DNA from 3 places in the Pantoea sp. S18 genome. Region 1 is predicted to be linked to each of the others. Evidence: predicted binding sites of a transcription regulator. Region 1 holds the regulator's gene; each other region holds the start of a gene.
What was found. The regulator PhoB, encoded in region 1, activates phosphate uptake and scavenging genes when phosphate is short. The targets are predictions, from matches to a motif close to CTGTCATAAAACTGNCNNAT.
Positions count from the first base shown of each region.

Region 2: a site for PhoB is predicted at 1,690-1,709, ahead of phoA (alkaline phosphatase). Genes of this name have one in related genera too.
Region 3: a site for PhoB is predicted at 1,966-1,985, ahead of pitA (inorganic phosphate transporter PitA). Genes of this name have one in related genera too.

Region 1 is NZ_CP142688.1:1,028,383-1,031,666, reverse strand. It holds gene phoR (phosphate regulon sensor histidine kinase PhoR) at 1-921, opposite strand, end outside; gene phoB (phosphate response regulator transcription factor PhoB) at 942-1,631, opposite strand; gene sbcD (exonuclease subunit SbcD) at 1,829-3,034, shown strand; gene VIJ98_RS04535 (SbcC/MukB-like Walker B domain-containing protein) at 3,031-3,284, shown strand, end outside.
Region 2 is NZ_CP142688.1:2,480,199-2,483,482, reverse strand. It holds gene VIJ98_RS11515 (VasL domain-containing protein) at 1-1,310, shown strand, start outside; tRNA gene VIJ98_RS11510 (tRNA-Ser) at 1,439-1,526, opposite strand; gene phoA (alkaline phosphatase) at 1,771-3,177, shown strand.
Region 3 is NZ_CP142688.1:4,020,243-4,023,526, reverse strand. It holds gene uspB (universal stress protein UspB) at 1-269, shown strand, start outside; gene pitA (inorganic phosphate transporter PitA) at 315-1,814, opposite strand; gene VIJ98_RS18735 (NAD(P)/FAD-dependent oxidoreductase) at 2,057-3,241, shown strand; gene VIJ98_RS18730 (autotransporter outer membrane beta-barrel domain-containing protein) at 3,238-3,284, opposite strand, start outside.

The sequences.
Region 1 (3,284 bases):
CGGATCGGTATGGAAATGGATGGTGTGACGTCCCTGGCTCAGCGTTTCCGCTTCACGCTGCAACAGCAGCAGCATGCCCGGCACATCCACCGTCTCTTTCAGATCGATGGCTGGCGCCGCTTCGATACGCGACAAGGTCAGCAACTGCTTCACCAGGCTGTCCATGCGGCGCGTCTGCTCTTGCATAGTGTGCAATGCCTTGCTGCGCGTGCGCTCGTTCATCACCGCGTCGTCCATCATTTCCAGATAGCCCTGCAACACCGTTAGCGGCGTACGCAGTTCATGACTGACGTTGGCAAAGAAGTTGCGTCGCGCGCCTTCCAGCTGGTGCATCTGGGTGACATCACGCGCCACCATCAGCCACTGACCTTCGCTGTAAGGCATCACGCGGAATTCCATATGATGCTGATTATTAAGGATCTGCGTCAGCGGCGTATCGAACTTGCGCTGGCGGATATAGCGGGAGAATTCAGGATAACGCAGTAAATTGAGGATGTTCTGGCCATTATCTTCCGGCCAGCGCAAGCCAAGATGCTGCTGCGCCAAACCGTTACACCAGAAAATGGTGCCCTCTTCGGTGGTCAGCACCACCGCATCCGGCAGCGATTCGGCACCGCTGCGGAAACGTTTGATCAGATTGCCCAGCTCGCGGCGACGCCGCCGGTTGCGTAACTGCATCTGATACAGGCCATAAAACAGCGGTTCCCAGCTGCCGCGTCCGGTGGGCGGCGTCATTGAACGATCGACCCACAGCCAGTGCGACAGACGCATCAGATTTCTGAAGTGCCAGAACATCACGCCGGTCACCGCAATCAGCAGCAGCCACGGCAGATATCCGAACAACAGACCCAACACCAGCGCAGGTAAACAGACCAGCGCCAGCTCGGTCAACAATCTCTTCCAGGAGAGTCGTTCCAGCACGGTAAAAACTCCGTTTACGTTTAGTAGCGGGCAGAGAAACGATACCCTGTTCCGCGAACGGTTTGAACCATGCGATCGTGGCCGGTCAATTCCAGCGCTTTACGTAAACGGCGAATATGCACATCGACGGTGCGATCTTCGACATACACATTGGTGCCCCAAACGTGGTTCAGCAGCTGTTCGCGACTGTACACGCGTTCCGGGTGCGTCATAAAGAAGTGCAGCAGTTTGTACTCAGTCGGCCCCATCTCCAGCGGCGTGGTTTCCGACATCACGCGATGTGAGGAAGGATCAAGGCTCAGGCCCTGCATCTCGATCACCTCTTCCACCGCCATCGGTGAAATACGGCGCATCACCGCTTTGATACGCGCCATCAGCTCTTTGGGTGAGAATGGCTTGGTGATGTAATCATCCGCGCCCACTTCCAGACCGCGCACGCGATCCTCTTCTTCACCGCGCGCCGTCAGCATCATCACCGGGATGTCGCGCGTCATGGCTTCACGCTTCAAATGCTTAATAAACTGAATTCCGCTGCCGCCGGGCAACATCCAGTCCAGCAGAATCAAATCAGGCCAGGGTTCGATCAGCTTACCAATCGCGCTGTCATAATCTTCCGCCTCAATAGGCTGGTAATCATTCTGTTCCAGCACGAAACATAACATTTCACGGATGGGAGCTTCGTCTTCCACAACCAAAATGCGCTTAGCCATTGTAACTCCTGCTAGTGTGACAACGTGTCACTGGGATTTGCGGCGCCATTATGCGTCAGTTTTGTGACACTTTTATGAAAAAGCCGCCCTAAGATAGATAGATAAAAAACAGAAATGTGACAATAAAAATCTGCTTTTTTTCTTTGTGATCTTAAGTGGTTATAATTCGCCTTCGCTAAACAGAGCACGGAGCAAACATGCGCATCATTCACACCGCTGACTGGCATCTCGGTCAGTTCTTTTACAGCAAAAGTCGCGCGCGGGAACATCAGGCGTTTCTCGACTGGCTGCTGGATCAGATTGTGCAGCATCAGGTGGATGCGCTGATTATCGCGGGCGACCTGTTTGATACCGGTTCGCCGCCGAGCTACGCGCGTGAAATGTTTAACCGTTTTGTGGTGGCGCTGCAGCCAAGCGGCTGTCAATTGGTGGTGCTGGCGGGCAATCACGATTCGGTGGCGACGCTGAATGAATCGCGCGAGCTGCTGGCCTGCCTGAATACGCAGGTGATCACCAGTGCCACACCGCAGGGCGAGCAACAGGTGTTAACCCTGAAACAGCGCGATGGCGCGCCGGGTGCGCTGCTGTGCGCCATTCCTTATCTGCGTCCGCGCGATATTTTGCGCAGCCAGGCCGGCCAATCCGGCCGCGAGAAGCAGATCTCGCTGCTGGAGGCGATTGAGCAGCATTATCAGCACTGCTTTGCCGCCGCGCAGTCAATGAACAGTGCGCTGCCGATTATCGCCACCGGCCATCTCACCACCGTTGGCGTCACCAAAAGCGATTCGGTGCGCGACATCTATATCGGCACGCTGGATGCCTTCCCGGCGCAGGCGTTTCCACCAGCGGATTACATCGCACTCGGTCACATCCATCGCGCCCAGCGCATCGCCAACAGCGAGCACATTCGTTACAGCGGCTCGCCGATTCCGCTCAGTTTTGATGAGCTTGGCCGCGAGAAAAGCGTCTTCCTGCTGGAATTTGGCGACAAGCTCAAGGAAGTGACGCCGCTGACCATTCCGCACTTCCAGCCGATGCAGATGCTGAAAGGCTCGATGGCGGAAATTGAACATCAGCTGGCGCAGTTCAGTGAAATCGCCAGCGAACAGCCAACGTGGCTGGATATTGAGATCACCACGCAGGAATACCTCAGCGATCTGCAACGTCGCATTGAAGCACTGACCGAAAATCTGCCGGTCGAAGTGCTGCTGGTGCGCCGCAGCCGCGAACAGCGGCAGCGCAGCCTCGAGCGGCTGGAGAACGAAACCCTGAGCGAATTAAAAGTGGAAGAAGTGTTTGCCCGCCGACTGGCGCAGGAAGATCAGCTGGATGCCGAGCAGGCCGAGCAGTTAACGCAGCTGTTCCGCACCCAGCTTGCCGCGCTGGAGAATCCATCTGCATGAAAATATTGACGCTACGTTTTAAAAACCTCAATGCGCTGCGCGGCGAATGGTTTATCGATTTCCGCCGTGAACCTTTTGCCAGTAACGGATTGTTTGCCATTACCGGCGCCACCGGCGCGGGCAAAACCACCTTACTCGATGCGATTTGTCTGGCGCTCTATCACCAAACGCCGCGCCTCGGCACGCTGTCGCAAACTGAAAATCAGTTAATGACACGCGATACAGCAGAATGTCTAGCTGAAGTAGAGTT
Region 2 (3,284 bases), 1.5 Mb from region 1:
GCGGCGATCCGCGTGCGTTTGCGGAATATGCTGCGCTGCGTCAGGAAATGCAGAAACTCACGCACCCGGCGTGTCCGGATTTGGATTGGCCGCATGTATCCGTGCTCTGTTTAACGCTGTTCGAAAAAAACGGCGTCGAGCTGCAAAGCGCCGTTTGGTACACGCTATCGCGTGCGAACACGGCAGGAACGGTAGGTATGACAGAAGGCTTGGCGGTGCTGGTGGCGTTGATTACCCGCGATTGGCCGACCCTGTGGCCGCAGCCAGCGCACTCGCGCATCGAATTGCTGGCGGGACTGAGCCGTCGGTTGCAGCAGTTCCTGCGTACTCAAACGATAACCGAATCTGACTTAACGGCTCTCAGCCAGGCAGCGCGTTTGCTTAGCGAAGCTGGCGATCACCTGCAACGTCTTGAACTGCGTCAGCTTAGTCAGATTGATCCGCTACTGGATCGCATTCGCAATGCCGTGGTGATGCTGGAGCGCTGCGATATTTCAACGTCGAACGCCGTGATTACGCGGCCTGAAATCGCGCCGATTGAGAAGCCCGCACTGGCGTTAGCAGATGCAGAAGTCAGTGGCTGGGTTTATGTTCCGTCTACGGGAGCGCCTGCACCCGATTTGCGGCGGCTGCGCCAACGGGCGTTTATTAGTGGTGTGGGCGCAACGCTGCTGAGCGTGTCACTGATGTTCGTCGCTTACTATTTCGTTGAGCAAAACACCAAGCATGAATCTCCGTTGCAGCAGGAATTACTGGCTTCGGTATCGCCAATCCCAGCACCGCTTGAGCCTGAAATGGTTGCAAAACTCCAGGCTAATCCCCCCGAATGGCTAAACGACGGCGCATGGCTGGAGCAAACGCAGCAGCAACTAAACTGGCTGCAGGGCGCAGCACCGGACTGGAATCTGCAGCACGGCAATGCACTGGTGATGCAGGCCAGCCTGTTATTGCCTGATTCGGACGCTGTTAAAACGATGAGCGCACGCTGGAACAAGCAACTTAAGGCGGCAGCGCTGCCTGCTGAGAAAATGCAGGGATGGCAGCAGGGCATGGAGCAGCTAAACATGTTGTCGCAGCGCCTGAACGGACTGGATGAGAAGCGCGGCAAATATCTGACGGTGAGCGAACTGAAAACGGCAGTCTATGATATGACGCAGGCGTTCAACGGAACGGTGCCACTGGAAGAAGAACTGCGCGTGTTGCAGCAATCAGGTGGTGACGTTCCACAACATCAATTAGCACAAGCGGAAATGCACTTGAAGCAGCTTATCGCCAGTTATCAACAGGTGGTCACATCTTCAAGAGAGTAATATTGAGCAAAATCCGCGGGCTAATTTGCTTTTGCCAGCTGTTAAATTAGGCGGGGGTTCGAATCCCCCTTCTCTGTAGAACAGGCAAAAAAAAGCCTGAACTTTCGTTCAGGCTCTTCTTTAGAATGTGGCGGTGAGAGGGGGATTCGAACCCCCGATACGTTGCCGTATACACACTTTCCAGGCGTGCTCCTTCAGCCACTCGGACACCTCACCACATTTTTTTGTCAACCGCGCTGGGTCAACGGGGCGCTACTATAGGGAGATCGCTGAAAAGGGTCAAGTGCTATTTTCTCCTTTTGTTCTATTCGCTTAAGCTCTGAGCGTATTGCCGTTAGCCTGCTCAGAATGGCGATTCTGTCATCAAATCATTCCCTTTCTGTCACAAAAATGTCACCGCACTGTCGCAGACTTGTCCGCGGAAACATTTGGTTATATCTATGGATAAGGATGCTTATAAATGAAACAGATACCTCTCTTTACGGTTACGCTGCTGGCTTCGCTGATCGCGACATCAGCAGTGGCAGAAGATGCACAATATTCCCGCGCCGCTACCGGCGATGTCACCGAACACGGTGGCGCACGACGTCTCACTGGCGACCAGACCGAAGCGCTGAAAGCTTCACTAATCAATAGCACGGCGAAAAACGTGATTCTGCTGATTGGTGACGGCATGGGTGATTCGGAAATCACCGCCGCGCGTAATCAGGCGCGTGGTGCAGGCGGCTTTTTCCCCGGTATTGATGCGTTGCCGCTAACCGGTCAATACACGCACTATTCATTAGATAAGAAAACCCACAAGCCAAATTACGTGACGGATTCCGCCGCCTCAGCCACCGCGTGGGCCACCGGCACCAAATCCTATAACGGCGCAATTGGCGTCGACGTGAACGGCAAAGATCAAGTGACGATTCTTGAGCTGGCGAAAGCCGCCGGTAAAGCCACCGGCAACGTCTCCACTGCTGAATTGCAGGACGCCACGCCAGCGGCATTGATTGCCCACGTCACCTCGCGCAAATGCTACGGCCCGGAGAAAACCACTGAGCTGTGTCCAACTAATGCTCTAGAACAGGGCGGTAAAGGATCGATTACCGAGCAGATGCTGAAAACCCGTGCGGACGTTACGTTAGGCGGCGGCGCGAAATCTTTCGGTGAAACCGCCAAAGCTGGCGAGTATCAGGGCAAAACCCTGCGCGAACAGGCTCAGGCGCTAGGCTATCAGTGGATTGATAATCTGGATGGCATGAACGCTATTCAACAGGCCGACCAGAGCAAACCGGTGCTTGGCCTGTTCGCCGACGGCAATATGCCGGTGCGCTGGCAGGGACCGAAAGCCAGCTATCACGGCAACATTGATAAGCCGGTGGTGACCTGTGAAGTGAATAAAGAGCGTCCAGCTTCGGTACCGACGCTGGCGCAGATGACCAAAAAAGCTATCGATCTGTTGAGCACCAATGAAAAAGGCTTCTTCCTGCAGGTGGAAGGCGCGTCGATTGATAAGCAGGACCATGCAGCTAATCCATGCGGTCAGATTGGTGAAACAGTTGATCTGGATGAAGCGGTGCAGCAGGCGCTGGCATTTGCGCGCGAGCACGGCGACACGTTGGTGGTGGTGACCGCCGATCACGCGCACAGCAGCCAGATCGTGGAAAACGGCACCAAAGCACCGGGCCTGACGCAGGCGGTGAACACCAAAGATGGTGCAGTGATGACCATCAGCTACGGCAATTCAGAAGAGCATTCGCAGGAACACACCGGCACGCAGGTGCGTATTGCAGCTTATGGCCCGCATGCGGCCAACGTGGTCGGTTTGACCGATCAGACCGATCTGTTCTTTACTCTGAAGGATGCGATGGGATTGAAGTAACGGGGTTATTGTTGAGAAGGTCGCCATAAATGGCGACCCTACAGTAGTTAGTGAGGTTTTCGTAGGGTGCGCATTCATGCGCACCTTCTTACATAGGCAATTTATTG
Region 3 (3,284 bases), 1.3 Mb from region 1:
TCTCTTCTTTGCGCTCACTTTTGGCCGTTTTGCGCGGTTGCGATCCGCTGTTATATCAATATGTGGATGGCGCGGGTTTCTTCACGTCGCACGGGCAGCCGAGTAAGCAGGTGCGGCTGGTGCGCTATATCTGGGAGAAGCGCTATCACGATCATCATGACGACGAGTTCATTCGCCGGTGTGAGCGGGTGCGCGGGCAGTTTGTACTGACCAGCGGGCTCTGTTTTTTGGTGGTGGTGAGCTTGATTGCGATGGCGATCTGGCAATAAAAAAGGGCGACATCGCTGTCGCCCTCGAATATTTCTGCGCTTTGCTTAAATCAGTTTCAGTGCAATCCAGTAGAGCGCACCTGACAGCAAAATACACACCGGCAATGTGAAGACCCATGCCATAGCGATATTTTTGATGGTGCGGCTCTGCAAGCCACCGCCATCAACCAGCATGGTACCGGCCACCGACGATGACAGAATGTGCGTGGTCGAAACCGGCATACCGGTGTAACTGGCCACGCCAATCGATACTGCGGCTGTTACCTGCGCCGACATACCTTGCGCATAAGTCATGCCTTTCTTACCGATTTTCTCACCAATGGTGGTGGCAACACGACGCCAGCCAATCATGGTACCGATGCCCAGCGCCAGCGCTACAGCAACAATAATCCAGATCGGAGCGTACTCAACGGTGCCCAGCAAATCGCTTTTCAGCTTGTTGAGGAAGCGCTTATCTTCCGCGCTGGTTTCCGGCAGCTTGGCCACTTTATCCACGGTATCGGAAACGCACAGCAGCAGACGACGCATCTGGCTGCGTTGATCAACCGTCAGCTGATCGTAGCTCTGCAGATTGTTCAGCAGCAGCTGCGCACGATCGATGGCCTGCAGCGCACGGCTGCTGTCGCAATGGAACTCCTGCGGACCGCCAAGCGATTCATCTGGCGTTGGTACCACAGGCGGCGCCAGCTGCATCATGTGCGTCAGCGATTCGTTGTGCTGCTGATAATACTGCTCCAGATGATTGACTGCGTCACGGGTGCGGGTGATGTCATAACCTGACGCATTCAGGTTCACCACAAATCCCGCCGGAGCAACGCCGATCAGCACCAGCATAATCAGGCCAATGCCTTTCTGACCATCGTTAGCGCCGTGTGAGTAACTCACGCCAATCGCGGAAACGATCAGGGCAATGCGCGTCCAGAACGGTGGCTTTTTCTTGCCATCAATCTTTTCACGGTCAGCAGGCGTCATGTGGATGCGGGAACGTTTGGTGGTTCCGCTCCAGTAGCGACGCAGGATAAAGATCAGACCGCCTGCAATCACCAGACCTACAATCGGTGAAAGAATCAGGGACATGAAGATATTGATGACTTTCGGTAGGTTGAGCGCGTCAACCACCGAGGTGCCGGTCATCAGGGCGTTGGTGAGACCAATACCGATGATAGCGCCAATCAATGTGTGAGAACTGGAGGCGGGCAAACCCAAATACCAGGTGCCGAGGTTCCAGATAATCGCGGCCAGCAGCATGGAGAAGACCATGGCGAGACCGTGGGCCGAACCGACATTCAACAGTAAATCGGTCGGAAGCATGTGAACGATGGCGTACGCCACGCTCAATCCACCAAGCAAAACACCTAAGAAGTTGAAAACACCCGCCATGACAACCGCCAGTTGCGCCCGCATCGCACGGGTATAAATGACAGTCGCGACCGCGTTAGCAGTGTCGTGAAAACCGTTGATTGCTTCGTAAAACAATACAAACAGCAGAGCAAGAATCAGTAACAGGCTGGTACTGAGGTCGAGACCAGCAAACAGATGTAGCATAAACGTTACGCCATTTTGGGAGGACATGAACGCGGCGCATTATCTGCGACAACGTGCGCGATATGAAAGAAAAATATAGCTCTTTATTGTCTTAAAATTGTAATGCAGCGTATAGATTTAGCTGAAAACGGCTAAAAATTAGTGAGTTACATTATGACACATTTACGGCATTTTTTTGAAGCTGGCGCTAAAAGCCGCAAATCCCTACAATCAGCGCCTTTCGGGCAAGGCGGATAAAAGCAGTGGAAAAGTTTGACGTTATCATTATTGGTGCAGGCGCAGCCGGCATGTTCTGCGCGGCGCAGGCGGGACAATTGGGTCGTCGCGTATTGCTGCTGGATAACGGCAAAAAAGCCGGTCGCAAAATTTTGATGTCGGGTGGCGGTCGCTGCAACTTTACCAACATGCACACCGAGCCCGCAGCGTACCTGTCGCACAACCCGCATTTCTGCAAATCGGCGCTGGCGCGTTACAACCAGTGGGATTTCATCGATCTGGTCAATCGTCACGGCATTGCGTATCACGAGAAAACGCTGGGACAATTATTCTGCGATGACTCCGCGCAGCAGATTGTCGATCTGCTGTTGAAAGAGTGTGATGCCGGGCAGGTGACGCTGCGCCTGCGCAGTGAAGTGCTGAGCGTCGAGCGCGACGACAGCGGCTATACCTTACAGCTGAACGGTACTTCGGTGCAGGCCGAAAAACTGGTGATCGCCAGCGGCGGACTCTCGATGCCGGGCCTCGGCGCCACGCCGTTTGGCTACAAAGTGGCGGAACAGTTCGGCCTGAAAGTATTCCCGACGCGCGCGGCTTTGGTGCCGTTCACCCTGCATAAACCACTGCTGGAACAGCTCAACACGCTGTCGGGCGTGGCGCTTCCCACCACCATCACCGCGCAGGATGGCACCCTATTTAAAGAGGCGATGCTGTTTACCCATCGCGGCTTATCGGGCCCTGCGGTGCTGCAAATCTCCAGCTACTGGCAGCCAGGTGAATTCGTCACCATTGATTTATCACCCGCCAACTCGCTGGATGATTTCATTAATGTGCAGCGCGAGGCGCATCCCAACCTCAGCCTGAAAAACAGCCTGGCGAAGATTCTGCCAAAACGTTTGGTTGAGGTGCTGCAGGAGCTGAAGCAGATTCCTGACGTCACGCTGAAGCAGCTGAACAGCAAGCAGCAGGGCGAGCTGGTTAATACGCTGCATCAGTGGCGCGTACAGCCGAACGGTACCGAAGGCTATCGCACCGCCGAAGTGACGCTGGGTGGCGTTGACACCACCCAGCTGTCATCAAAAACCATGGAAGCGCGCGATGTGCCGGGATTGTTCTTTATTGGCGAAGTGGTGGACGTTACCGGCTGGCTGGGCGGTTACAACTTCCAGTGGGCATGGAGCTCGGCCTGGGCGTGCGCGCAGGCGCTTTAGAAGGCAATCTGTACACCCAGTTGTGTCTGCCAGTTGCTGGCAC